DNA from 3 places in the Virgibacillus sp. genome. Region 1 is predicted to be linked to each of the others. Evidence: riboswitches for the same ligand, from Rfam matches in the RefSeq annotation. Region 1 holds a riboswitch; each other region holds the start of a gene.
What was found. A riboswitch is a leader RNA that binds a small molecule or an ion and turns the genes downstream of it on or off. The one in region 1 is predicted to bind S-adenosylmethionine.

Region 1 (11,465 bases):
CACTTTTTCAACTACTGCGATTTCTTCTTTCGATAATTGCGTTACTAAGATTGGCTCATCTATTTGAATCCAAGATGCCCCCGCTTCGACAAGTTCTTGTAAGACCTGGACATATAATGGTACAAATGTCTCCACAATTGTTGAAAACTCCTGCTCGTCATAACCCTTTGCCAGTTTTACAAATGTTACGGGGCCTAAAAGGACAGGCTTTCCATCAATATCTAGTTTTTCTTTAGCTTCTTGATAAAAAGTTAAAGCACGGTTCTCTACTAATGAAGGTGTGACATCATCTAATTCCGGAACAATATAATGGTAATTTGTGTTAAACCATTTCGTCATTTCAGAAGCGACGGTCCCACCTGTTCCACGTGCAATAGCGAAGTACGTGTGCTTATCTACTTTTCCACCAGTATAGTTAAAACGTTTCGGTACGATTCCAAACGTAACGGCTGTATCTAAGACATGGTCATATAAGGAAAAGTCATTTACCGGGATTAGATCGATTCCTTTTTCTTGTTGTTTTTTCAAATTACGTAAACGGATTTCTGTTGTTTTTTCAAATAATTCCGTCTCGGAAATAACTCCACTCCAAAAATTTTCTAGTGCTCTTTTCCACTCTCGATTTTCTCCAATTCTCGGATAACCAATATTCGAACTCTTTATTTTTGACATATATACTCCTCCATTTTTTATATGTGATCGAAAATCATGATTATTCACATTCTCTCTTGCGTTCTCAGGTTCTAGGATAGGTTAATGCATTTATTCTAAACGACTATTCTTTAGAATTTGATTTGTACTTACCCTTAAATCCTAAATTAATGTGAGGATAAGCTTGCTTTCACTCGCATAGAATTTGTTTTTTGATGAATATAGTTAACTAATTCGACGATCATATCATAGCGCATAAACGGAGTGATAAGATATATCCCGTAAAAATGTTCTAAAGCTGTATCAAGTAACTCTTTCGAAATAGCTATACTTTCTTTTGTTGATTGTGCTCGATTTCCTTCTGCTGCTTTCATACGGGATCGAGCTTCATCTGTAAGCTTTATCCCTGGTACTTCATGGTGTAAAAATTCAGCATTCTTTGTAGACGTTAATGGCATAATTCCAATAAAAATCGGAGTATCTATATGTGAGGTCGCTTGTTTCAAAGCAATTATTTTATCTTTGCTATACATGGGTTGTGTCATGATGTAATCAGCACCACTTGCGATCTTTCTCTCCAATCGAGCAATCGCCTTTTCTACATTATTCACATTTGGACTAAAAGCTGCTCCTACGGTAAATGCAGTATGTTCTCTTAGAGAATGCCCGGAAAATGACATGCCTTGATTTCCTTTTTTAATTCGTTCAATTAATTTAAATGAATTCACATCAAACACGGATGTTGCTCCTGGAAAACTGCCAATTTTAGTTGGGTCGCCAGTTATTGCTAAAATTTCATGAATTCCTAAAATATGCAATCCCATTAAATGCGACTGTAAGCCAATTAAATTACGGTCTCGGCAAGCTATATGGACTAACGGTTTGATTCCTTGCTCTTTAATAATCGTTGCAATAGCTGTATTACATATTCGCGGTGTTGCAAGCGAATTATCGGCAAGTGTTACTGCATCGATTCCAGCTTCTTTCAATGCTTGTATTCCCTGCTGGTATTCTGTCATATCTAAATGTTTCGGAGCATCTAATTCAACAATAATGGTATGTCGTTCTTTTGCTAATTCTGCCAGCGATTTTTCTTTTCGTTTCCTTTTTAACATCACCCTATCCTGCTTTGGAAAGTCTACCACTTTTTCAGTAATAGGATTAGTAGCATTCAAGCCCTCAGCTAATGCTTTAATATGGTTAGGTGTTGTTCCGCAACACCCTCCTACTAAACGAACTCCTTGCTCTCTTAATTGGCTGGCACACTCCCTAAAATAATCCGGTTCATTTTCGTAATAAAGTACACCATCGCGATAAGCAGGTAAGCTTGCATTTGGGTAAGCAGCTAAAAAAGCCCTTTTCGGTATAGGAACCGATTGTAAAGAGGTGATTATTTGCGACGGACCAAAACGACAGTTCACGCCAACGAGATCAGCACCTAAAGCTTCCAGTTGTTGTAATGCTTCAGCCAACGGTGTTCCATTTTCCAAAATCCCCGGAACATGCATCGATACATTTGCAATAATAGGGATTTTCGTTTCCTCCCGAGCAATTTCCAACACCATCTTTAATTCATCGAGATTATAATAAGTTTCTAAAATGAGCCCATCTACTCCCTCCAAAAGCAAACAATATAATTGTTCTCGGAAGCTTCGCTTAATTTCCTCTTTTGTTTCGTTTAAAGCTTGAACGCCATGAATACCGCCAATCCCCCCTACAATGGATACTCCTTTTTGCCGAGCTTCCTTTGCAATTTGCACAGCCTTTTGGTTGATCCTTTTCACCTGATCCTCCAACCCATATCGTGCTAATTTAATATAATTTGCACCATATGTATTTGTTTGAATGACTGTTGCTCCAGCATGAATATACGCTTCATGTACTTGTTGAACTTGATTTGGATGGGTTATGTTTAATTGTTCAAAACTTTGATCGATTCCATAGGAATAAAGCATCGTTCCCATAGCACCATCGGCAATTAAAATTTGATTTTGTAATTGTTGTAATAAGCTCATGTCGGTTTCTCCTCCTTTGCATCAAATCATCTGCTCCTACTCATGATAGGTCTTACTAACAGTTCATGCGGAAAAATGGTTTTAACATAGTAAAAGGCATCTTTCACCTTATTAAATAATCGAAAAGGTAAAAGATGCCTTTAGTTGTCTAATCGGCATGTGCTTTATTTGGAATTTTGTAACGAATGATTGTTATTCATATTCGCAAACCGCTTTTTCTCCGTTATGTCAATTTGTGTAACCCTTCCAGCGTGTACAGTAATGACTACAGAACCGAAATCAATTGCATCTAAGCTTTTTCTTACATACTCCCATTGTACTTCATTCAATTTACCCATTTTCCCATCTTCCCTTCTCATGTTATTCAAAGTACAAGTAACCAAACTGGAACTTGTAAAAGCCTAGTGCCCTTGGAAGAAAAGCGCCTGTTCATAACAAAAAACCTCTTCCTTTTGATAAATAAGAAGAGGTGGATTATTTTATAAGTCTATCGCTCTTCTTATCTTTCAGGCATAATGCTTGCTGGAATTGGCACAGTACTTCAACAAAGTCTGTTGCCGAGGTTTCGCTGGGCCAGTCCCTCCACCTCTCTGGATAAGAAATCATCTAATATTAAATTTGTTTAATACTCTACACCGAAAGTGTATTATTGTCAATAATTTATTTATAAAATTTTTGCAAATATTAATACAAATAGGTTTTATACATACATTCTCGAAGCGCTTTTCAGACTTATTCATAGTTGTTCAATAGGATTAAACCTAATTCCATTAGCTGTCGAGCACACTTGTTTGAATATATATTAGATTTTTATGATTCCTTAACACCACCCACAAATTGACTTTTTTTGTTAGATTTTAAATCGTTAATGATAATTAGATTTAACTATCGTATAATGACCATATGAAGGTTGTGATAATTTACTTAATTTCTGTTTCACAAATACAAATGGAAGTAAATTTTTCTTTGATTCCTAGTCACTCATGGACTAGGATACATGGTTCTTAAAATTTTCTAGAAAGCAGGTGAGTTTGATGTATACGGAAAAAGTATTGTCGTTAAGAAATTTATCCATGAGTTATGGAAGTAAAAGCATATTAAATAACATTAATCTCGATGTATATGCTGGACAAATCATTGGGTATATTGGGCCTAACGGTGCGGGAAAGAGTACTACACTTAAAATCATGCTCGGGTTAATAGAAGAATATAGTGGGACGGTAGAACTTTTTGGAGTAGATATTGCTACAAGTGATTACTCCTACAAACGTAAAATTGGTTATGTCCCAGAAAATGCAGAGATCTATGATAATTTAACAGCTAATGAATATTTGACATTTATCGGTGAGCTTTACGGCATGGATAAAAATAAAGCGGCTGCTAAAGCTAAAAGCCTTATGCAACAATTTGACATGGAAGATGTTTTACATACGCGTATTTCTTCTTTTTCTAAAGGAATGCGGCAAAAAGTATTACTTATTTCAAGCCTATTGCATAATCCCGATCTGATCTTTTTAGACGAACCACTAAATGGGCTTGATGCTAATAGTGTCATCATCATTAAAGACATCTTGGAACAGCTTGTTGCAGAAGGAAAGACCATTTTCTATTCCTCACATATTATGGAGGTTGTAGAAAAGATTAGCAATCGCATCGTCCTGCTTAAGGATGGAGAAATTGCAGCAGATGGTACATTTGAAGAATTGCGCGAACAAAATAAGCAAGGCTCTTTAGAAAGTATTTTCAACCAGATAACAGGATTTGATGAACATAAACAAACCGCAGAGAAGTTTGTTCAAATTGTAACTGATGGTGATAATCATGAGTAAATTCTCTTTAAAAATCCTTGATCTGCTACAACCTTTTTTCCATATGCTACGTATTGATTATCACATGATGCGTAAAATTCTTGAGACGAAGCTTACGATGGATGAGCGCAGAATACCGACAGTATTTGCTTCAAATGTATCAAATAAAAAAAAGGATAGCAATCAGTTTGTAAAATCATTATTTATTTATGTATTATACGGGGTCATGCTCGTTCCTTTTTTATTTTTTGGAGATAATTATATCTTCCAAATCAGCCTCATCTTTGGTATTTCCATGTTCATTTTAATGACATCCATGGTGTCTGATTTTTCCGCAGTACTTCTAGATGTTCGCGACAAAACAGTTCTCCATACGAAACCGATTGATTCGAGAACCATTAGCGCAGCAAAAATCACCCATGTTGCAATTTATATGAGTATGTTAACAGGCGCGTTTATTATCATTCCAGCTATCGTTATGTTATTTGTACATGGAATCGGTTATTTAATGCTTTTTTTAGTAGAAATTATTTTGTTAATACTGTTCATCATGACCATCACAGCACTCATATACATTTTTATTTTACGTTTTTTCAGTGGGGAGAAATTAAAGGATATTATTAACTATGTGCAAATCCTATTATCCGTAGGTATTGTTATCGGTTACCAAATTGTCGCTCGAGCTTTTGAAATAGTTGATTTTAATTATATATATAATTTCAATTGGTGGAATGTTTTTATTCCTCCTATGTGGTTCGGCGCACCTTTTGAATTTATACTAAATGGCGATACGTCCTTTGGGATAGTGATCCTTTCTTCTTTAGCAGTCATCGGACCAGTTATTTCGGTTATGTTATATTATAAATTAATGCCGGCGTTTGAGCGTAATTTGCAAAAACTTATGGACAGTACAGAGAAATCTAAACCGAAACGATGGAATATGAACGCTATGTGGGAGCATTTATTTTTTAGAAACAAAGAGGAACGGCAATTTTTCCGGTTTTCGTCCCTTATTATGGCAAGAGAACGTGATTTTAAGCTAAAGGTGTATCCAACCTTAGGATTATCTCTTGTTTTTCCGTTTATTTTCCAATTCAACTATTTAAATCTACATTCAATTGAGCAACTTTCTCGTAGTAATATGTATTTCACCATTTATTTTTGTATGATGTTTATTGGCCTTGTAGTAATGATGCTCCAATTTTCTAGCAAATATAAAGCTGCATGGGTTTTTCAAATTACACCAATCGTTCATCATTCTTCTATTTACAGTGGCACTCTAAAAGCGTTTATTATTAAATTGTTTTTACCACTTTATTTATTATTATCGATCGTTTTTTTATTTATATTCTCTATACGAATTCTTCCTGACCTTGCGATTGTCCTTATAACAGCTATTCTACACACATTAATCAGTTATAAGGTTCTAAACAATCGTAAGTATCCATTTTCAGAAGTATTTGAGTCGACACAGCAAAGTGGATCTACGATGAAATCGTTCCTACTCATGTTTGTAGTTGGTTTATTTTTCTTAGTGCATCTATTTTTTTCCAAAATAATTTACGGTGTGTATTTATATCTAGTGATTTTAGTAGTTACTACCATTATATCTTGGAGAATCGTCTTTAAAATGAAATAAGCTGGACTATTGAATATATACCTTTTAGAATTCCCCCATCTTCTAAAAAGATGGGGGAATTGAATAGAGTAGTCGTGTGGCCTTCATAAATTATTTCCAACCAAAAATAAAACATGTCCAAGCTCATAGCAACAATAAAGCGTCTGCATTTAATATATCAATTTGTTTTTGATTCTTTTTTTTGATATAATCTTTGTCTTCGAAATCCTTTAGTACTCTGCTTACAGTTTCAGGTGTTGTCCCAATGTAAGAGGCTACCTCTTTATAATTCATTGGCAAATCAATTCGATTACTTTTGGTTTCCATATTTTCAACAAGAAATAAAGCTAACCTTGCATCTACCGACTCCGTAGCAAAACGAGTTGCTTGCATCTCTGATTGCTCCAGCCTATGAGCAAATTCTTCTAGTATTTTTAAAGAAATCGAAGGGTAATCTATTATTAATTTTTGTATAATGGAACGACTAATTATACAAACCTTTGTGTGTGCCAGGGCTTCGGCATAGGCTTCGTGAACCGTATCTTTAAAAATAGCCAATTCCCCTGTGAAATCGCCAGGTTGTAAAATCCGAACGATCTGCTCTTTTCCCTCATCAGACAACCGATAAATTTTTATCTTACCTGCATGTGTAATATACAACGATTTAGCTTTATCACCTGCACGGTATATGGTCTCCCCTCGGTTAAATGTAACAGCATGAACATGGTCCATGACTTCTTCCATTTGCGGTTGATCTAAATGGTTAAAGATAGGTACCATAGCTACACAATTAGGATGAGAATGCTTGTTACAAGTACCTCGTTTAATTGGTTTTCCTTTAGAAAACATATAAATCTCCTTTCTATAAATTGTCAAAAAGTATGCAGATTACTGGTTCAAATTAGTTTGTTTTCTTTTTCAACAAACATTTTCAAAAATCATTAACTTCGCTTTCGCAAATCGGTATTCATAAATTTATCTTTATAGATATCTTGGTCTTATTTTTGATGCATATCTGTATGAAACTTAATAAGACGCATTCCATTTAATATAACTAACATTACACTAGCTTCGTGAATAAACATACCGGAAGCTAGATGAACAGAACCATTTAATACACCAACTAGCAAAAAGGCTACTGTCCCTATTGCAATCCACGTATTTTGCTTCATACTACGAACTGTCGCTTTTGCTAATGCATAAGCATGAGAAAATTGAGCCAGTTTACTTGCCATAAGCACAACATCAGCTGTCTCCATAGATATATCTGTTCCGCCATCTCCCATAGCTAAGCCAATATCAGCTGTCGCAATCGCTGGTGCGTCATTAATCCCATCTCCTACCATCGCAACATAATATCCAGATTGTTTTAATTGCTTTATATAGTCTACCTTAGCTTCCGGTAATAATTCGGCATGATAACTATCTAAATGTAAATTTCTTGCTACTAGAGCAGCCATATGGGAATTATCCCCCGTAAGCATGGTCATTTTACGAATACCGCTTTTTCTCATGTTTTGCAAAGCATCTAAAGCATCTTCCCTAATTTGATCAGCGATGGATACAGCACCTGCTATTTTTTGATTTATAGCTGCCAAAATAACGGTGTTACCTCTTTTCTCTTGCGTTTCCTTATATTGAAGCATTTCTTGAGATAAAATAATGTCTTCCTGCATCATAAGACTTTTATTACCTATAATTAGCTCCTGTCCCCCTACCTCTGCTTTTATCCCTTTTCCTTTTACAATCTGTCCGTTCTTTACATTTTCATAAAGCGGTAACCTTCGTTCATTTGCTTCTTTAACAATGGTTTTCCCTAGATGGTGTTCAGAAATCACTTCTGCTTCGGCTATGATTTGCAGTAACCCATTTTCTTTTAAATGGTGATCCCACACTTTAATTGCAGTTATCTCTGGTTTCCCTTTAGTTAATGTTCCAGTCTTGTCAAAAACAATTGTATCTACTTTGGCTAAGCGTTCCATTACTTCGCCACCTTTAACAAGCACCCCGTTTTTTGCTCCATTTCCGATTCCTGCTACATTGGAAACTGGAGCACCAATAACAAGCGCACCTGGACAGGCAATAACTAAAAATGTGATTGCCATATGAAGGTCTTGCACGATAATATACACCAGTATGGAAAGAGCAACAACAAATGGTGTATAAATCTGTGAAAATTTGTTTAAAAATTTTTCTGTATTTGACTTGCCGTCCTGCGCTTCTTCTACTAATTCAATAATCTTTGCAAACGTTGTGTCATCTCCGACCTTTTCAGCAATCAATTCGATGTATCCCTGATCAACAATGGATCCACAAAAGATATCATCATTCCTTCGCTTGTAAGCTGGTATAGATTCACCTGTCACTGTAGACTCATTGATTTGAGCCCTGCCTTTGATTATTTTTCCATCTACTGGAATTTTTGCGCCTGAATGCACAGTGACTCGTTCGCCAATCACCACCTCTTCCACTGGAACTTTAACAGTCTTCCCATCTCGAATAACCTTAGCCTCTTGTGGCGCCATATCCATTAGTTCACTCAAAGAGGATCTTGTTCTTTCTAGCGTACGTGCTTCCAGAAAATCGCCGAACAAAAATAAAAATGCCACCACAGACGATTCAATGTATTCTTGAATAAGTACTGCACCAACAATGGCAATGGTAACGAGTAATTCAATGCTAAACACTTTCAACCGTAAAGCTTGAAAGGCCTTTATAAAAATTGGAATTCCTGCAATCACTGTTGCAAAGATTAAAAAGCCATTTTGAACCCCTTTTCCACTAATTATACCTAAAAGTACTCCTAAAATGATCGATATAAAAGCTATTCCCGTTATATGCCTTTTATACCTTTGAACAAAAGCAGTCACTTCTACACCTCCTTTACAAAATGTTGGTTCGATACTTCTACCTTAATAAACCTTTGTTCTAATGTAATTGACGAGCCTCAACTTAAAAGCAATTTTCATAATTAGAAGATCATAAACAACATTTAGTAAAAAATACCCAACGAACATGTTTACTCACTAGCAAGTGCACATAACACAAGAGAAACCTATAATCGTCCTTTTTCACTTGAATGCGAAATTTCAGAATAAAGTGCATGGATCATTCTCGAAATGCGAGCCATGATGGTTTCTTTCATTCAAGAAAAATTTGGCTATCGCCAAATTGCTGTGACGATAGCTGTAGTTTTGCTTTTATTATAATCCATAATAATTTAGTACTTTCGTATAAAAAGCAAGGCCATCAGAGCCAACACTACCAACATCTAAGTTTGTTTTTGGGATAAGACAGCGTACCCTAATTTGCTAATCTTTTCTACTAATTGATCTATATCAACTTTTTTCTCATCATATTCCACTTTTGCCTTGCTTGTATTAAACAGAATCCTAGCTTTCCGAACGCCTGGCTCTTTTCCTAAAGCTATTTCAATTTTTTTAATACATGACGGACAAGTTAACGGCTCTAATTGTAATACTACATTTGCCATCATAACTTCCTCCTTAACTATAATGTACTTTTATTATAATCAGTTACATAAGGAAACGAATTGAGGTACATCAAGTTTATACTTGGATGCTGGTAGCTTTTGTTTAGTGCCTTAAACAGATTACTGCCTATTTGCTTCAATTCGCCCAAATATCATTACGATCCCCACGCATCATTGTGTGCCTTGAAATTGGAGAAATATATCTTGTAGTGTCGGTTACGTAATTTTCAAATAGTGATAGTAAATCATAGATCTGTGTCGCATAATTAGAAATTTTTTCTTTCGAGGTGCGAATGTTATGATCCCATGCTTCAACACTTTTCCCTTCATTTGTTTGCATAAAGGTCGTTATTAGGATGTTTATCCCTTTTGTCAATTTGTTTAGCAATCACCACCGCCGCTCCTGCTGCCTAATTTAATAGCTCCCCAAGCCAAGCATTCAATCGGCTAACGACTGTTTTTGAAAACTCTTTGGGCTTCTTTTTTACCTTTACTTAGAATAAAAGCTTGAATAGCTCCTACACCGCCTCCTGCTGCTTCAGACTTTCTTTTAGGTTTATCAGATTATCCTAAAAGAAAAAACATGAAAGAAAGTAAGGTTGTACAAGAGTTAAAAAACGGAAATGAGCTATGACGGTGAACTAGACGAAGAAACAATCAAGCTTGTAAAAAAAGCACTAAAAAATGGAATGAAATAAGTTAAAGGGTGAAATTAATGAGGTTCAAGTAAATAATTTAGACCATAATACATAAATAAAACCTATCCAACATCTTCACTGCTGATATTGGATAGGAGTTTTTCTACTTAAAAAAAGAATCGCAAACTAGCCATACTGCACATTGCTACAATAACAGTTAATAATAAACTTCGAGTAAATAAAGCAACTAAAATTGTCGGAAGAGCAGCAAGTAACCGTAAATTACCTATAACATAACTAAATTCATGATTAGGAATGAGAACTTCTTGAACAACTAGTGCTGTCATAACAGCGATAGGAATATGTTCAAGCCATTCAATAACCTTACTAGGTATCTCCATCTGACTTAACATCATAAGCGGAGCACTTCTAGGTAAAAATGTTACAATTGTCCCAAAGATAACGATCACCAATAAAGTTAAATCCATTGTCATTTTTTAATCACCATCCCTATAGTTGCAGCTACGACTGTTGCAAAAATAATATGTAATCCACCAACAGTAATAAACTGACTTAAAATTAGCATCATAGCAACAGTTGTTGTAAAAACAACTAAATCTATACCCCAGCGTTTTCGACTAAGAAATTGTAAAACAATTAGACCAATAAACATTCCTGATAAGGCAAAGTCCATTCCAAATTTCTCAGGATTAGATAACCAAGTACTGAAGTATGAACCTGCTACATTCGCCACAATCCAATTCACATAAGCAGTTAAATTTAATCCCATTAACCATTCAAATTTAAGTGGTTTATTTTTTAATGTTTCGTTTGCAATAACTCCGTAAGTTTCATCCGTTAATAAAAAACCATTCAGTGCATTTTGTTTTAAACTAAAAGCTTGAAAATGTGGTGCTAATGAAGCACTTAATAATAAATAACGTAAGTTAACAATAAAAATAGCAACAACTACTGAAATTATTGGTGCTCCAACAACAATCATTCCAGCCACAACAAACTGGGCAGATCCGGCATAAAGTAGCATAGAAATAAGTAGCACCTCAAAAGGGCTCATTCCAGCTGAAGTTTGTACAACACCAGCTGCTAAACCAATCCCTAAAAAACCTAAAACGGTTGGTAAACAATCTTTTACTCCTTGCCAAAATGGTTTTACCATCATACTTTCATCTCTATTTGTATATTCCATAACAGCACTCCCTTTAGTAGTTTGTAAACTAACAA
Region 2 (9,648 bases), on a different contig from region 1:
AATACTGTATTTATTGCTAGCTTATTTGAAATTTGCTGGGTAATTGGTCTAAAACACTCAAACAGTATGGTTGAATGGGGGTTAACGCTAATAGCTATTTATATTAGTATGCACTTGCTTATTATGGCTTCTCGTCGCTTGCCGGTTGGTACCAGTTATGCGGTATTCACCGGTATAGGGACGGCAGGGACAGTAGTAGCAGACATAGTGATTTTTGGAGAGCCAATTCGACTTTTGAAAATGGCGCTCATTCTATTGTTAGTATCAGGAGTTATTGGCTTAAAATTAGTCACACCACAAAAAGATAGGAAAGAGGTGTCATAATGGATTGGCTTATACTTGTATTAGCAGGGTTTAGTGAAATTCTCGGTGTTACGGGAATTAATAAAGTGAATCAACGGATAAGTGTCATGTCCATTTTATGGTTATTTGGAGGTTTTGGACTAAGTTTCATACTGCTTGGTATTGCAATGGAAACAATTGCAATGAGTACGGCTTATGCTGTTTGGACAGGGATGGGAACAGTAGGCAGTGCCATTGTTGGTATGTTATTTTTTAAAGAATCTAGCGATTGGAAGAGGTTACTTTTTATTGGCATGATTTTAAGTGCAGCAGTTGGTTTGAAACTCATTTCATAGTTTCATTCTACTAGGGGGTAACATAAGAAAAAGGACGGGGCCATATTATCGCATTTAATATTTTAAATGTTGGCCGCTATAAGCTTGCTATTGGTGGTGTTGGTGGAGCGAAGCGTGGCATTGAGTTAGCGGCGAAATATGTAAATGAACGTAAGCAATTTAATAAGCCTATTTCTAGCTTTTCCCTGACAAAAGAGAAACTAGCAACAATGGCTGCAGAAACATATGCAAATGAAAGTGCGGTATATCGTACGGTAGGCTTATTTGAGCAACGAATGGGTGCACTTACGGAGGAGCAATTAAATGACGGTAGAGAAATTGCTAGAGCAATTGCCGAATACCAAATAGAATGTTCTATGAATAAGTATATGTGTACGGAACTATTGGATTTTGTAGCAGATGAAGCTGTTCAATTACATGGTGGTTACGGTTTTATGCAGGAATATGAAGTAGAGCGAATGTACCGCGATTCACGTATTAACCGTATTTTTGAAGGGACAAATGAAATTAATCGCTTATTAGTTCCTGGTACATTATTGAAGAAAGCAATGAAAGGTGAGTTGCCTTTATTACAAAAGGCACAATCACTTCAAGAAGAGCTAATGATGATGATGCCAGAAGAAGTTGGCACAGATGCATTAGAACAAGAAAAACATCTGCTTAAAAATGCGAAGAAAATGGTATTGCTAGGAGCCGGTTTAGCGGCACAGAAATTTATGCAGAACATCGAAAACGAACAAGAAATTCTTGTGAACTTAGCTGATATGGTAGCAGAGGTTTACAATATGGAGTCTGCCATTTTGCGTACAGAAAAGGCAATTCACCGAGATGGTGAGGAAAAGAGTATGCAAAAGCTGTTGTATACGCAAGTTTATGTACAAGAAGCGTTTAATCGCATGGAGGCAAATGCTAAAGAAACATTAATTGCTGTAGAAGAAGGAGACACTTTACGAATGATGCTTTCTTCTTTACGTAAGTTAACGCGGCATACACCGACAAATGTAATTGCAAAAAAACGCGAAATTGCTACTGCCATTATTGAAGAAGAAAAATATACGCTATAAAAAAGTTATGTAAGAACAAAGGCGTAGCGCCCGTTTAGCAACGTAGCGACTGGATCGAATCAACAGAGATAAAGAAATCGCGATGAACAGATGATGACTTAGTGTAGGGCGATTTCGTGAAGTTGCCTAGTTGCTGGGCGATGGAGCCGGACGTGGCTATTCGGTGTTTCGTGCTCTACAAGCACCTCATTTTATCATTTCAGATAGCAAAAAAGACGCGCTGAATCTATGAAAATAACAGATTCTAGCTCGTCTTTTTTACACTATAAGAAAACATAAAAACTTATACTTTTCTATAATGCAAACCAATAGTTGTATTAAAATTAGTAAAAGTGTGCATAAATAAAGTGCTGAAAATAATAGAGGTTATAACTAGATTGAGAAAAACCTAACACATACAAAAACTCATTTTATTCGAATTTCAATTGTCTAATTTGATATAATGATACATATTATACATATTATAGATTGGAGGCTGTTTAATGCTGACTTTTTTCTGGTATCCGAACTGTGGGACATGCAAAAAAGCGAAAAAATGGTTAGATAATCATCAAGTAAATTATAAACCAATACATATAGTGCAAAACCCACCTAATAAAGAAGATATACTTGAACTGATGCAGAAGAGTGGGATGCCTGCAAGAAAATTCTTTAACACAAGTGGTAAAAAATATCGTGAATTAAATATGAAGGAAAAAATAGCAGATGCCACGGAAGAAGAAATGGCGGAGATACTAGCTTCTGACGGAATGCTAATTAAGCGACCAATTGTAACAGATGGCTCTAACGTAACTGTTGGCTTCAAAGAGGAAGAATTTGAAAAAAACTGGCTATAATAGCTTATTCCAACCGAACTGTCGAATAAAAAAATCAAGTTGATGAAGGATTGTACGATGTTAACTACAAGTGAAGGGTAAAACTTTTGAAATAATCTATTTAAAATAATACTGGATAATTGGGACTGAACCTTGTATAGTGAAATTGGAATATATCATTTGGAGGGAATAAATATGAGCGTACCAAAGGATTTATTATATTCAAAAGAACACGAATGGGTAAAAAAAGAAGATGGAACTGTGCGCATTGGAATTACTGCATTTGCACAAGATGAGTTAGGTGACATTGTGTTCGTTGAACTACCTGAAGTCGGTGACGAATTAGAAATCAATGAGCCTTTCGGTAGTGTAGAGTCTGTGAAAACGGTATCGGAATTATATGCTCCTATTAGTGGCAAAGTAGTTGAAATGAATGAAGAATTGGAAGATAGCCCTGAATTGGTGAATGAATCACCATACGAAAAGGCATGGATGGTCGTTGTTGAACCAACTAAGGAAACAGAATTGGATGACTTACTATCTGCGGAAGCTTACGAAGAAATTATCAGTGAATAAATATTAGAAAAACTAGGCTTGTAGCCAAAGTATTATGGCGAAAGCCTTTGTTTTTAAACCTTAAAAATTTTATACTTTCTTATAGTGTGAACAAAGCTGATCTGCAATGCTTTGCAATCAGCTTTGTTTATAAGAATGTTAATAATTGTCCGTCTGTTACATAAACTAGGAGTAAACTTATTGATAATATGAAAAGCATTATAGTACAGAGATGAAGTCTTGCTATATGATGTATACATTCAATAGTCAAAAGCCTTCTAGTTGTGCAGTTATCCTTTTATAAATATCTACATATTCCCAGCTAGGTTTACATTATTGAAAGACAGCTAAAGGTAAATAAAACATTTTTTATTGCAAGCTTGTTGCTTGATTTTTCAAGGAGTGCTGTGTGATGATTACAGATGGATCAGAAAAGGTTATGATTGTAGAAGGATTGACTGATAAGAAGCAAGTGAATAAAGTGATTGCCGAAGAGATCACCATTGTTTGCACAAATGGAACGCTTGGAGTAGAGCGATTTGATCACATGTTGGAGGAATATGGTTTAGATGATAAGGATGTTTATATTCTTGTCGACGAAGATCCTTCTGGCATCAAGCTTCGTAAACAACTAGCAAGAGAATTACCACATGCTGAACACGTCTATGTAAGTAGCGAGTACAGAGAAGTAGCGACGACACCTGAAAATGTACTAGCTCAAGTTTTAGTGAGTAAACGAATAGCGGTTAATCCTATATTTCTGATTTAATTTAAAGTAAAAAGGTGATAGTTTGCAACAAGTAACAAAAGAGCAACTACAGCAATCCAATTACTTTCTTTATATTTATACACCACTTTGCGGAACGTGTAATCTTGCTAAAAGTATGTTACTTAAAATGGAACAAATGCAAAAGCAAGAGCTATTTTTAGAAATGAATGCATCACTACATCCAGAATTTATGCAAACGTATCAAATAGAAAGTGTTCCTTGTTTGCTTATAAAGAAAGATGGAGAGCTCGTTGAAAAAATGTATGCATTTCGCGATGTAGCAAATATATACCAACACTTGATCATGCATAGACCAGAATTGTTTTCATTTCAATAGTAAAATTACATTGACAAATAGCAAGCAACGTGTTATTATGATTTCTATTCCAATTAAATAATAATTAACTCTTATCTTGAGCGGTGGAGGGACTGGCCCTATGAACCCGCGGCAACCTTCAAATAAATGTTTTATTTTGAAAGGTGCTAATTCCTGCAAGGCGTATGTCTTGGTAGATGAGGGGACATTTTGACATGTATACGTCTTTCTGTTCTCTTACAGAAAGGCGTTTTTAATTGCTGATGTGGGCATAATAGTAAAGGGACAAAAAGGAGGACTATGTGTGATATCGATAGAGGGTTTGCGTAAAGTTTTTACTGCAAACAAGACAGACACAACGGCTGTTGACGATGTAACCCTTTCGATTAAACAAGGAGATATCTTTGGTGTGATCGGTTATAGTGGTGCAGGAAAAAGTACGTTTGTGCGATTACTGAATCGTTTAGAAGAACCTACAGGTGGTAAGATTTTTATCCGTAACCAAGAAATAACAGCATTAAAAAAGAATGAATTGCGGTTAGCTAGACAAGATATTGGGATGGTATTCCAGCATTTTAATTTGTTATGGTCACGTACTGTGAAAGAAAATATAGCCTTCCCATTAGAAATAGCAGGTGTTGAAAAAGAAGAACGGAATCAACGTGTTCAATCTCTCATTAATTTGGTCGGTTTATCCGGGAAGGAAATGACCTATCCTTCGCAATTAAGCGGTGGACAAAAGCAACGGGTGGGCATAGCAAGAGCTTTAGCAAACAAGCCTTCCGTATTATTATGTGATGAAGCAACATCAGCCTTAGATCCAGAAACAACAAACTCTATTTTAGACTTGCTTGTTGACATAAATCAGCAATTAGGCTTAACGATTATATTAATTACACATGAAATGCATGTTATTCGCAAAATATGTAACCATGTAGCCGTGATGGAAAACGGAAAAGTGGTAGAACAAGGTAATGTATTGGATGTGTTCTCACACCCCAAAAAAGATGTTACGAAAAAGTTCGTTCAACAGCTAATGGGGGATGCAGAAGCCGAGAATGAGTTTGAACATTTAGTTCGCACATTTGAGAATGGTAAGTTGATTCGTCTCCATTTTGTAGGTGAAACAACGAACGATGCTTTAATCAGTAAGCTCGTAAAGACGTATGACATTGACATTAGTATTTTACAAGGGAAAATTACGCGAACACAGGCTGGTGCGTACGGTACGCTATTTATCCAGATGACTGGTGAAGAATCAGAAATCACACAAGCAATCCAACATGTAACAGAAAAAACTTCTGTAGAGTTGGAGGTGATTCGCGGTGTTAGCTGATTTATTTGCTACTATTAAAGTAGAAGATATTATAGAAGCAACGAAAGAAACATTTTATATGACGATTATTGCTTTAATAGGAACCTTTATTTTTGGTATTTTACTTGGGTTACTGTTATTTCTCACTAATAAAGGGGGACTATGGCAAAATAAATGGGTTAACTTTATCACGGCCACGTTTGTAAATGTATTTCGTGCTATTCCTTTTATTATATTAATATTATTGTTATTCCCTTTTACTGATTTTCTTGTTGGTACGATAAGAGGCCCTAACGCTGCGCTCCCGGCATTAATTATTGGAGCAGCACCATTTTATGGACGGTTGGTGGAAATTGCTTTAAGAGAAGTAGATAAAGGTGTCATAGAGGCTGCTAAAGCAATGGGTGCCAAGACCCGAACAATTATTTTTAAAGTATTGTTACCAGAAGCAATGCCAGCTTTAATTTCAGGACTTACCGTTACTGCTATTGCGCTTATTGGTTATACAGCAATGGCAGGAGCAATTGGGTCAGGAGGCCTGGGAAGCTATGCATATTACTCGGGCTTTCAACGTAGAGACTTTGATATTGTTTTGCTTTGTTCCGTAATTATTGTGTTCATTGTATTTCTATTTCAATTTATTGGTGATTATATTACACGCAAACTAGATAAACGTTAAGGAAAATTATTAATTATAATAATGAAGTGTAATTTTGACAAATGTATGCAAATAAAAACGATGAAAGAGGAGCGTGCCAACATGAAAAAATATATTCTTTCCATTTTAATCCTTATTGTATTAGGTGGTTTATTAGCTGCTTGTGGTGGGGAAAAAGAAAAAGACGATAATAAAATAACCGTCGGAGCTTCCAGTGTACCACACGCAGAAATATTAGCAGAAGCTAAGCCGATTTTAGAAGAGAAAGGTATTACCCTGGAAATTAGTGAATACCAAGACTATGTGTTACCGAATGATGATCTTGCGAATGGAGAAATTGATGCTAACTATTATCAACACATCCCATTTCTTGAGCAAACAATTGATGATACAGGTTACGATTTAGATTATATTGCAGGTATTCATATTGAACCGATGGGCGTATATTCCAAAGGGATATCTAATGTGGAGGATATTCCAGAAGGAGCGGAAGTTATTATGAGTAACTCCGTGCCAGATCATGGGCGAATTTTAACTTTGTTTGAAGAACAAGGACTTATTAAAATAGATGAAGATGTAGACAAAGCACGTGCTACTGTTGATGATATAGTAGAAAATCCCAAAAACTTAACTTTTTCACCTGAATATGAGGCTGCTGTCCTTCCAGAATACTATGAAAGGGAAGAGGATGCCCTTGTAGCCATTAATACGAACTATGCAATTGATGCTGGTCTAAAGCCAGAAGAAGATGGTTTATTTATTGAAGGCGATGAATCTCCTTATGTGAATGTGTTGGCAGTGAAGAAAGAGGATAAAGACGATGAAGCATTAAATAAATTAGCTGAGGTCTTACAATCAGAAGAAATTCAAGCTTTTATGAGGGAAAAATATAATGGAGCAATTGTTCCAGTAAAAGAAGAGAAATAAAATAGTAGCAATAGGCTAAGATTTAGCGAAATTTACTGTATGTGTAGGTATCGCCAACGTATCCGTATATAAGTGAAATTTAACCGTGAATATGCCGAATGAAACGTTTATATCCATTTTGAGAAGGGAACTTGTCTTATGTTAAGCTTATGATGAGTCAAAACGAGGAAAGGATGATTCCCTATTCATAGTGGAATAAAAATGAAGTACACTTCTGAAATGGAAAAAGCAATGCAGCAATCGCATCATATTGGTTTTGGGGAGTATCAACGGAAGTTAAAACAACGGCTAGCAGTTGAAAAAAAACGGCAGCAAGAATATCAGAAGTGTAAGCTATTTACCTTAGCATATATGAACCAACAACACGGCTAATTATTTTAAAAATGTAGATAAATAATAGCGTAAGGGCGTTTGCGATTCGCATAAACGCCCTTTTGCTATTGTTGTAAGGCCTGCTTCAACAATTTGAACAAGCCTAAGTGAGAAATAGCAACGAAATTTTTTCGTAAGAGGGCTTTAGGTTATACTCTTAAGCTACTAAAATATTCAGTGGGATCCAAAAAAAATTAAACGGATGAAAGATGCACCTTTATGTGGGCATATATCCTTGTAACCGCTGCCAGTATGCATTTTGAATCATTAAATTAAGTAGAGGCAAAGAAGTTGAGTTATCCATTATCAATAAGATAACATAAAGAATGTCCATTTATACATAGGATTTCCTGTTCTAAAGAGTTGATAATAAATTCGAAATGATTTAAGATTGTAATGAGAATAAATTGAGAATGACTATCACGCTTAGGCAATGTGATAATTACAATAATGAATTTGGAGGTATAAATATGGCTGGATCAACGCTAGAAATTAAGAATTTACACGTATCAATTGAAGATAAGGAGATACTAAAAGGTGTCGACTTAACAATAAAGGGTGGAGAATTTCATGCAATTATGGGACCAAATGGTACTGGTAAATCCACTTTAGCTTCTGCGATTATGGGGCATCCGAAGTATGAAGTTACAGAAGGAAGCATCTTATTGGATGGAGAAGATGTATTGGAAATGGAAGTAGATGAGCGTGCTCGTGCTGGTTTATTCCTTGCGATGCAATATCCAAGTGAAATTAGCGGTGTAACTACTTCTGACTTCTTGCGTTCTTCGATGAATGCTCGCCGCGGCGAAGGAAACGAAATTTCACTTATGAACTTTATTAAAGAAATGGACAATGCTCTTGATTATTTAGAAATTGATAAGAATATGGCGCAAAGATATTTGAATGAAGGGTTTTCTGGCGGGGAGAAAAAGCGTAACGAAATTCTGCAACTTATGCTACTGAAGCCTGAGATCGCCATTTTGGATGAAATCGACTCTGGTTTAGATATTGATGCATTGAAAATAGTGTCTAAAGGCATTAACAAACTTCGTGACGAAAACTTTGGCTGCTTAATTATTACACACTATCAACGTTTATTAAACTATATAACTCCTGATTTCGTGCATGTCATGATGCAAGGTCGCGTTGTTAAATCTGGTGGACCAGAATTAGCTAAGCGTCTTGAATCAGAAGGTTATGAGTGGATTAAAGAAGAATTAGGTATCGAAGATCATACTGTTGAGCAAAATGCGTAACGTAAGGAGGGGTATTTATGACTGTAGAAACCAAGTTACCATACAATAAAGAGTACATTGAACAATTTTCAAAAGAACGAAATGAACCACAATGGATGTTAGATTTACGACTTCAAGCGTTAAATAACGCTGAAAAGCTAGAATTGCCAAAACCGGATAAAACGAAGATTGGTAAATGGAATTTTACGGAGTTTAAACATACAGCAAAAGGTGAGGAAATTACTTCATTACAAGATCTGCCCGTTGAATTACAGGAATATTTAGATGAAAATAACTTACCTGAGAACCTCCTAATTCAGCGTAATCATTCTGTTGCTCACAGTACATTAAGTAAAGAACTGGAAGATAAAGGTGTTATCTTCACAGATATTTTTACTGCTTTGCAGTATCATGGCGATCTCGTACAGCGCTATTATATGAAGGATGCCGTATCTGTTGATGAGCATCGTTTAACAGCCATGCATGCAGCTTTAATGAACGGTGGTGTTTTTGTTTACATTCCTAAAAATGTCGTTGTTGAAGCACCTTTACAAGCTATATTCTGGCAGGAAGATCCAGAGCTCTCTATATTTAACCATGTACTCGTCGTCGCAGAACAAGGCAGTTCAGTAACGTATGTAGAAAATTATATTTCTCATAATGAAAACGAATCAACGGTTGCAAATATTGTAACAGAAGTTATTGCCCAAGATAATGCAAAAGTTTCTTTTGGGGCGGTGGATAATTTTGCCGCAGGTACTACGGCATACAATAACCGTCGTGGGGTTGCTTACCGGGATGCAACGATTGAGTGGGCACTTGGACAAATGAATGAAGGTAATACCGTCTCAGAGAATATTACCCATTTAGTTGGCGAGAATTCACTATCCAATGCGAAGACAGTATCTGTTGGCCGTGGAAAACAAACACAAAACTTCACTGCAAAAATTGTCCATTTTGGTAAAAATTCAGAAGGATATATTT
Region 3 (9,040 bases), on a different contig from region 1:
AAAGTCAACGATGACAAACGCTCTAGCAAAAGCATTAAACTTTAAAACATCGTACGAAAAAGTAGATACAAATCCATATTTAGAAAAGTTTTATGGTGATTTTGAAAGATGGAGTTTTCATCTACAAATTTATTTTTTAGCAGAACGGTTTAAAGAACAGAAAAAAATCTTTGAATATGGGGGTGGCTTTATTCAAGACCGCTCTATCTATGAAGATACAGGCATTTTTGCAAAAATGCATTACGATAATGGAACAATGTCCAAAACTGATTATGAAACTTACACGAACTTATTTGAAGCAATGGTCATGACCCCGTATTTCCCACATCCTGACCTACTTATTTATTTAGAAGGTTCATTCGAAGCGATTATTGAAAGAATTCATGAACGTGGACGGGAAATGGAAAAGAACACGGATATTTCCTATTGGAAAGAATTGTATTATCGTTATCAAGAATGGATTAATAACTTCAACGCTTGCCCTATCCTGCGAATCGATATAGCTGATTATGACTTGATGAAAAAAGAAAACTCAATTGAACCTATTCTAGAGCGTGTCGGCCATTTTATCCAGCAATCTCGTCGTTGGAAATCTCGTGACCGTGTATAAAATAATTTTTCTATCCGTGGGGGGAGTTTCCCCACGGATTGTTTGCACTATTGGGATGAAAATATTATAAAAAACGTTACAGCTTGTATCGAGAGCCACCATCTTCTATGTAAAGCGTCTACAGGTACGTTTTTTATAAAGTGAATTTTCAATCAGTAGAGGGGGTTTTTTCACCCTCACTGATCGTTAAGTGAACCAACTGGAGATTTAGGTACTGTTATCTCCCACTTAGACTTGTTCTTGAAGTGGGAGTACTTACAGCACCTTATATGACAAAATACTTTTCTATCCCAACTAAAAGCTAATATTTCTTGTTCATTCTCCTAATTCAATAGAACGATCTCTTGCTGCATAAATACATTTGCTTATTACTTGTTGAAAATCTTGTTGTGCTAAAGTTTGGATCCCTGCTTTTGTTGTACCTGCTGGACTTGTTATTTTCTTGCGTAATTCTGCTGCCGTTTCATTTGTTTCATGCAACATGTTTCCAGCACCTAGCACTGTCTGATGAATTAACTGTTTAGCTGTCTCTGGATTCATGCCGGATTCAATAGCTGTTTGCTCCATTGCTTCGACAAGATAATAAATATACGCCGGTCCACTTCCAGAAATCCCTGTCACCAGATGCATTTCTTTTTCTTCCACTTGAACGGTTGTTCCAATCGTATCGAACAATTCTTTCGCTATGCTCATATGCTCTTCTAAAGCGTGCGTTCCAGTACATAAAGCAGTAGCTGAAAAACCGATGGAAGCAGAAGTATTAGGCATCGCTCTAACAACAGGGGTAGATATGCCAATCCACTGCTCTATCTTTTCCGTTGATATTCCTGCTGTAACTGAAACAATCAAATGCCTCTCTTCTATATATGGTTGAATGGAAGCAAGTGCTTCTTTCATATCACACGGCTTTGTAGCCAATACAATGACATCTGACCATTCTATTAGTTGTTGTTTATCACGCATACTGTCTATGTGATACTTTTGCTTTAAATCAGCTATTCGTTGGTGATTCATTCGATTTGTTATCATAATGTGCTGTTTATCGATAATGGTTGATTCAATTAAGCCAGAAATAATTGCTTCGGCCATAGAACCAGCACCAATAAATGCAAGGTTTTTATCCATCGTAGTAACAACCTCCTTGTTAAAATCATTTTTAGAAAAACTTAGCTTCTCGCTAAGTCTCTATACCATAAACCTTTTAAAAACAAAAAACTCTCTCCATCCTAAATAAGGACGAAAAGAGTTTTCCGCGGTACCACCTATATTGGCATGAGTCCCATGCCCAGCTTTTCTTGTTAACACAGTTTTTAACTGCGGTCAGGTTTATTCTAACAGCTCAGTAGGTAGGTTCATATCAGCCGTCTACGTGTGGGGTCTTTCAGCCGGTGAACCCCATTCTCTGTCGTCCGTACATGATACAATTGGCCTCGTCATCGCTTTTTTATTTTTATTTTATTAATTATGTACTATATGCATAAAACAAATCATTGTCAAGTTCAAACAATTAAAAACGTACTTACATCAAAAAAATCGCTACAATGTAACGATTTTTTTATCTCCAAAATTTTATGCGCTAATTTTAAAAATGGAGGAGGTAGAGGGATTCGAACCCCCGCGGGCTGTTACACCCCTGTCGGTTTTCAAGACCGATCCCTTCAGCCAGACTTGGGTATACCTCCGTGGCGACAAGATATAATATACCATGTTCTTAACATACTTGTCAATTCCTAATTACTATTTTTTTATTTACTAACATAGATATATATTTCTCAAAGGTTGGCACAGAATTATGCATAAAGCTGTGCCAAGACCTTGCTATACCTCTTTTACAACCGTACCTGCATACCTGTCATGCGGAAGTACAGCTCCAGCTTCTCCTTCAAAGGAATGTCGGTTAATAATGTATTGTAAGTTACTTAACGTGTCACGATAAGCCATTCGTTTAAAAAGTTGTATCGGTGTCAACTCAAAACCTGTTTTGCTTCGTAATTCTAGCCCCATCAATTTATAACCCACCGTTTGTCTACATTGCTTTAGTTGTATGTACTCGAGCGACCACATGACAACGGTTGGGGTTACTACAGTATGAATAAACTCATTCTTTACTTTTTTCCGTAAAACGTATTCAACCCCCACAGTTACAGCGGTAGAAATTGCTACATCAATAAAAAGAGCCTTCATCCTTTGTTTGGTTAACGACTTCATTTCATCCCCTCCTATGTTCGTCTAGCTGTTATACGCACAAGAAGCATGAAAGTTTCCTGAAAATGTAGAAAAACAAAATTAATATCCTGCTTTAAAGAGAATATTTAGCAGAGATAGAAGGTGCTGTAACCTCAGGAATTGGTAGGTGTCTAAGTGAAAATAACAGCTACTACATCCCCATTTCTTCTAGAAACTTTTAGGTAATATCTTACATACTAAGAAAGTAGGGGATAAAAGAACCACCCACTAATTACCGCAACATCAATCAAAATTATTTCTCCGTTTTATAAAGAAATTCCTTCCTTACCCTGTCAAGAGCTGTCTCATCCGTTAACAATTTTAGCGCTGTAAATGCCACTGCTTTTGCTCCAACAATTAATGCTTCATCTGCTTGCTTTGACTTGGCAGCTTCTCGAAACGAAACAGTATGACCAATTAAACTACTCGAGCCAATTTTAATATGCGGATGAATTGTTGGAACTACTTGGCTTATATTCCCTGCATCTGTCGAACCTAAAGCTTGCGAATAACGTTCAAGTACTGTCTCTCCGAATTGCTCTATTTCCGTTTTAAAAATATCATCTAGACTCTCATTGATAATAAAATTATCCACTTCATTTTGAAATGGAGATACTTTTACTTTGGCTCCTGTTGTTAAAGCAGCACCCTCTGCAATTGCTTTTACTCGCTCCGTAACTTGATTCAAACCTTCCCTTGTTCTTGCACGAATGAAAAATCGAGCTTTCGCATAATCAGGTACAACGTTAGGAGCGTCACCGCCATCTGTAATAATGCCATGTATCCGTACATCGTTTGAAACATGTTGACGTAAAGCATTGATGCCATTAAACAATTGAATAACCCCATCTAACGCATTAATTCCTTGATCTGGATGCGCAGAAGCATGAGCAGTTTTACCAAAAAATTCAAAGTCGAGCGGATCTACTGCCAATGTAGGACCTGTCAGCCGTGTATCTGCACCAGGATGAAGCATAAGGGCTGCATCAATGCTTTCTGTAATTTTAGCTTTAACAAAGCTGCCTTTTGCACTGCCATTCGGTCCACCTTCTTCAGCAGGCGTTCCAAAGACTACTACTTCACCACCTACTTCATCGATTACTTGACTTAAACCAATGGCAGCACCAACACTTAACGTACCAATGATATTATGACCACATGCATGACCGATCTCTGGTAAAGCATCATATTCCGCTAAAAACGCAATTCTCCTTCCGTCCAAAGCACTTTTCTTTCTAGCGATAAACGCAGTAGCATGCCCTGCCACATCCAATTGAACATCAAAGCCATTTTCCACTAAAATATCTGTTAATGTTTTAGCAGCATATGTTTCTTGATTTCCAATTTCAGGATGAGCATGGATATCATGACTAATCTGAATATATCTTTCCTTATTAGCCGCTATATTTTTTGCTATTTCCTGTTTCCAAATCGTTGTCGTTTCTGTAGTAAACGTCATTATTATCACCTCATTTTAAATTTAGTAGCCAATTTCACTTAATGGCACAAAAGTTGGAATAGAATTTCCGTCACGTTCTTTTTCAATAAATTTAGCTACATCTTCAGTTTGGTAAATCTCTGCCAGCTTCGTCAATACTTGATCATCTTTATTCTTTTCCTGAACAGCAATAATGTTAATATAGGCTGTAGCTGTTTCATCCTCATGATATATAGCATCTTTCAATGGACTTAATCCTGCGTCTACGGCTATTCCATTGTTTATAATTGAAGCATCCACATCAGGAAGGACTCTTGGCGTTTGCCCAGCAACAAGTAATTCAAATTGCAGATTTCTTGGGTTGTCAATGATTTTATCTAAAGCACCATTGCCATCGAAGTCTTCCGCTAATTTAATCAAACCTGCGTCCTGTAATAATAATAAACCTCTTCCCATATTGGTAGCTTCTTTTGCTAAAGCAATCGTCCCTCCTTTAGGTATGTCCTCTGTGGTACCATGTTTTTCCGAATATAACCCCATTGGAGCAATGACCGTCGTGGCAATTGGTGTTAAATCTAAATCATGTTCTTTTATAAACGCATCAAAATAAGAAACCGTTTGGAATGCATTTGCATCAATCTCTCCTTCTGCTAAAGCCAAATTAGGTTGCACATAATCGGAGAAACGAACAATTTCTACGTTTATCCCTTCATCCTTAGCTTTTTCCGCTACATAATCCCAAATCGTCGTATCAGAACCGCTAATACCAACTTTCACCGTGGAACTAGCTTCACTGCTAGAACAAGCGCTAATAATAATTAATGGAATGAATAGGAAAAATAAAGCTGCTAATCTTTTCATAAAAAACTCTCCTCGTATATATTTTCAGGCGTTTTTTACTCATCCACCTGTTTTCATTCTTACTACGTATTCCTCTAAGCATATCCTACCACGTTCCCAGTAAACCTTATTATCTTCGTCGCACTCGTCTGGCTAGGTAGTTTCCGAGGGACTGTAATCCTTGTACCATGATGATAAGGATCCCTACAGTAAGGAACATCACGACCGTGTCAAAACGCTGGTAGCCATATGTAATAGCTAAATCACCAAGGCCTCCTCCACCAACTGCTCCAGCCATTGCAGAAGCTCCTACTAAACCAATTGTTGCAATCGTTATGCCTAGTAATAACGAACTTCGTGCTTCTGGTAAAAGAAAACGAGTCATAATCTGCCATGGCGTTGCCCCCATTGCTTGTGCTGCTTCTATAACCCCTGGGTCAACTTCCAGTAAAGAGTTTTCTATTAATCTAGCAATATAAGGGCCAGCAAATAATATCATTGGTACAATTGCAGCAGCTGTTCCAATCGAAGTTCCAACAATCAGCCTTGTGAATGGAATAACGGCTACCATCAAAATAATAAATGGAATAGAACGAAATATATTTATTCCTGTGTTTAATATAGTGAAAATAATTTTATTTTCCCAAAGATGCCCCTTTCTCGATACGACTAATAAAACACCTAATACAAGTCCGATAAGAAAAGAGAAAATTAATGATACGCCGACCATGACGACCGTTTCCCATAAAGCTTGTAAGAGTTGTTCTTGATCAACTAACATCTGCTAACACTTCCTTTACAGTAACCTTTTGTTGATGAATATGTAGCAAAGCTCGTTTCATCTCCTTCTCTGTACCTGAAAATTGAACGATGAAATTGCCAAAAGGAATCCCTTGTATTTCTGTAATGCTGCCATACAGTATATTGACATCTACGGTATACGTTTTAGCAACTTGTGATAATAAAGGCTCGCCTGCACTATTACCGACAAACACAATGCGATATATATGCCGGTCTTCTCGCTGTTCACGAAGTAACGCATAAATCGACTCCGGTATATGGTCATTCATCACAGAACTTACAAACTTAGCAGCAATCGCTGTTTTTGGTTTTGAAAATACTTGAAATACACTGCCCGACTCCACTATTTTTCCTTGATCTAAAACACCAACCCGATCACAAATCGCTTTGATGGCACCCATCTCATGCGTAATCATTAAAATCGTCACTCCATATGCCTGATTTACCTGTTTTAACAGTTGAAAAATAGATTTTGTTGTTTCTGGGTCAAGTGCAGATGTTGCCTCATCACATAAAAGCACTTTCGGATTCGTAACTAAAGCACGAGCTATCCCTACGCGTTGTTTTTGCCCTCCAGATAGCTGATCGGGGTAACTGTTTGCTTTATCTTCTAAACCAACAAAAGCGAGTAACTCTAATACTCTTTTTCTCACTTCCTCTTTAGGACGTTTTGCCACTAGTAGAGGCATCGCTACATTCGTAAACACTGTTTTTGAATGTAAAAGATTAAAATGTTGAAAAATCATACCGATATTCCGTTTTGCTTCACGTACTTCTTTTGCAGTTAATTGTAAGAGATCCTTTCCATCTATGATTACTCTTCCAGATGACGGACGTTCTAAAGCATTCACACAGCGTATGAGCGAGCTTTTTCCTGCACCACTAAATCCAATCACACCATATATTTCTCCTTTTTTTACCTGTAAATCCACGTTGTGCAATGCTTTAACAGATTCACCTTTTCCTTCATACACTTTCGTTACCTGATCAAATATAATCATTGAACCAATCCACCATTCTTTTTCACTTAAAATCGCTTTGTATGGCAATTGTTCCATGTGAAACAATTGCCATGGATCTAGCTTTTCCAAAAATAACAAAGATGTTCTTATACTATAAACCTTTAAACTTTTATGCTTTCCTATAGTATAAAAAATACCCCTTCCATAAGAAGAGGTATTTTTTATACATATCCTCTTCTTATCTTTCAAACTACTTGTTTGCTGGATTTGGCACAGTACTCATATGAGTCCGCTGCCGAGGCTTCTATGGGCCAGTCCCTCCACCTCTCTAGATAAGAAGTATGTTATTTTTTGGCGGTAACACCACCGTTTTGCTTAAGTTATAAACTCTGAAAATTCCACCCTTTCCTATTGCGTAAAAAGAAATCCCTCCTTATACGAAATAAGAAGGGATTTCCAATCTATTGGTTTCCGCTTCTTATTTTTCAAGCATGCTTGCTTGTTGGATTTAGCACAGTACTACTTACGAGTCCGCTGCCGAGGCTTCTAAGGGCCAATTCCCTCCACCTCTCTTAATAAGAAGAAATATTATATTTATTTTTGATCAAGATATTGTGTTATATCATACTACGGTTTCCTTTACTTGTCAAACAGATTTTTAGAAAAAATGGGCTATCGCCAAGCCTTTATTGCGATAAAAATTTTATCCGCGGATGTTTCCTGTTATCTTTCAGACTATGTTCCTTTTAAAAAAAAGATGCATGAACCGTTGTTCCAGCCTTCGTCAATAAGCCCAAAATGCGACTTTGCTCTTCTATTTACCATTTGACTCACAGTAAATGTTTGAATTGGCTTATTGAATGACCTTTTTTCCTCCCATATATGGACGCAATGCTTTTGGAATAACAACCGTTCCATCCTCTTGCTGGTAATTTTCCAAAATAGCTGCAACAGTTCGACCAATAGCCAATCCAGAGCCGTTTAATGTATGCACAAATTCTGGTTTTGCTTTTGCTTCTCTACGAAAACGGATATTGGCACGTCTTGCCTGGAAGTCTTCAAAATTAGAGCAAGAAGAAATTTCCCGATACGTATGCTGACTAGGGATCCATACTTCGATATCGTACTTCTTAGCTGCTGTAAAGCCTAAATCTCCTGTACACATACTCATCACACGATAAGGAAGCTCTAATAACTGTAATATTTTCTCTGCATGATTTGTTAACACTTCCAATGTTTCATAGGAATCTTCAGGTTTAACAAAATGGACAAGCTCGACTTTATTAAATTGATGCTGACGAATCAGACCTCTTGTGTCTCTTCCAGCAGATCCTGCTTCAGAACGAAAGCAGCTACTAAATGCAGCAAATTTTTTCGGTAAATCATCTATCTTTAAAATATCATCACGATAATAATTTGTTACTGGCACTTCTGCAGTCGGAGCTAAATAATAATCCCATTCTTCTAGTTTAAAGGCGTCTTCTGCAAATTTTGGTAATTGCCCTGTCCCAGTCATACTAGTTCGATTCACAATTTGTGGTGGCAACATTTCTTCATAGCCATGTTCATCCACATGGAAATCTAACATCAGGTTCCATAATGCACGCTCTAATCTTGCACCAAGTCCTTTATAAAAGACAAACCTACTCCCAGTCACTTTGCCAGCTCGTTCAAAGTCAACGATGTCTAAGTCTGTTGCTACATCCCAGTGAGGCTTTGGTTCATAGGAAAATGGCGTCTTCTCTCCCCAACTCCGCACCTCGACATTATCATCTTCATCTTCACCAATTGGTACACTTTCATGAGGAATATTAGGAATAGACAACATGATTTGCTCTAAATGTTCATTAATTTGCTTTAATTCGCTATCCAACTCAGCAATTTGGTCGCCTACTTCTCTCATTTCTTTAATCGCAGGCTCAGCATCTTGCTTTTCTCGCTTTAGTACAGAGATTTGTTTCGATACTTCATTTCGCTTCGCTTTTAACTGCTCTGTCTCGGAAATTAGTTGACGACGCTTTTCATCTAACTCGCCAAAATGATCCAGTTCTGATAAGTCCTCACCACGATGCGCTAATTTTTGTTTTACTTCTTGGAAATGGTGACGTAAAAATTTCAAATCTAACATTTGAGTTCCTCCTTATATGATTTAAATTAAAATGG

Region 2: it holds a riboswitch for S-adenosylmethionine, as region 1 does, so the genes downstream of both, HLX49_RS06975 (methionine ABC transporter ATP-binding protein) here and HLX49_RS01995 (YezD family protein) in region 1, are expected to answer to the same signal.
Region 3: it holds a riboswitch for S-adenosylmethionine, as region 1 does, so the genes downstream of both, HLX49_RS14365 (methionine ABC transporter ATP-binding protein) here and HLX49_RS01995 (YezD family protein) in region 1, are expected to answer to the same signal.

What each region holds. Positions count from the first base shown of each region.
Region 1 is NZ_JABXHF010000005.1:34,657-46,121, reverse strand. Features, by position in the region: gene metE (5-methyltetrahydropteroyltriglutamate--homocysteine S-methyltransferase) at 1-672, opposite strand, end outside; gene HLX49_RS02000 (bifunctional homocysteine S-methyltransferase/methylenetetrahydrofolate reductase) at 819-2,666, opposite strand; gene HLX49_RS01995 (YezD family protein) at 2,831-3,004, opposite strand; SAM riboswitch class I at 3,163-3,267, opposite strand; gene HLX49_RS01990 (ABC transporter ATP-binding protein) at 3,701-4,495, shown strand; gene HLX49_RS01985 (hypothetical protein) at 4,488-6,113, shown strand; gene HLX49_RS01980 (Crp/Fnr family transcriptional regulator) at 6,237-6,941, opposite strand; gene HLX49_RS01975 (heavy metal translocating P-type ATPase) at 7,091-8,962, opposite strand; gene HLX49_RS01970 (heavy-metal-associated domain-containing protein) at 9,364-9,585, opposite strand; gene HLX49_RS01965 (hypothetical protein) at 9,722-9,925, opposite strand; gene HLX49_RS01960 (AzlD domain-containing protein) at 10,391-10,717, opposite strand; gene HLX49_RS01955 (AzlC family ABC transporter permease) at 10,714-11,430, opposite strand.
Region 2 is NZ_JABXHF010000024.1:1,020-10,667, reverse strand. Features, by position in the region: gene HLX49_RS07010 (DMT family transporter) at 1-324, shown strand, start outside; gene HLX49_RS07005 (DMT family transporter) at 324-638, shown strand; partial or broken gene HLX49_RS07000 (acyl-CoA dehydrogenase family protein) at 665-1,702, shown strand; gene HLX49_RS06995 (arsenate reductase family protein) at 2,185-2,538, shown strand; gene gcvH (glycine cleavage system protein GcvH) at 2,713-3,093, shown strand; gene HLX49_RS06985 (toprim domain-containing protein) at 3,485-3,841, shown strand; gene HLX49_RS06980 (thioredoxin family protein) at 3,864-4,178, shown strand; SAM riboswitch class I at 4,247-4,361, shown strand; gene HLX49_RS06975 (methionine ABC transporter ATP-binding protein) at 4,462-5,493, shown strand; gene HLX49_RS06970 (methionine ABC transporter permease) at 5,483-6,151, shown strand; gene HLX49_RS06965 (MetQ/NlpA family ABC transporter substrate-binding protein) at 6,233-7,057, shown strand; gene HLX49_RS06960 (YuzK family famiily protein) at 7,259-7,429, shown strand; gene sufC (Fe-S cluster assembly ATPase SufC) at 7,900-8,685, shown strand; gene sufD (Fe-S cluster assembly protein SufD) at 8,703-9,648, shown strand, end outside.
Region 3 is NZ_JABXHF010000077.1:5,991-15,030, reverse strand. Features, by position in the region: gene HLX49_RS14400 (deoxynucleoside kinase) at 1-610, shown strand, start outside; gene proC (pyrroline-5-carboxylate reductase) at 926-1,735, opposite strand; tRNA gene HLX49_RS14390 (tRNA-Ser) at 2,200-2,292, opposite strand; gene HLX49_RS14385 (RDD family protein) at 2,429-2,818, opposite strand; gene HLX49_RS14380 (M20 family metallopeptidase) at 3,090-4,295, opposite strand; gene HLX49_RS14375 (MetQ/NlpA family ABC transporter substrate-binding protein) at 4,317-5,135, opposite strand; gene HLX49_RS14370 (methionine ABC transporter permease) at 5,245-5,895, opposite strand; gene HLX49_RS14365 (methionine ABC transporter ATP-binding protein) at 5,885-6,916, opposite strand; SAM riboswitch class I at 7,113-7,216, opposite strand; SAM riboswitch class I at 7,353-7,459, opposite strand; gene serS (serine--tRNA ligase) at 7,731-9,005, opposite strand.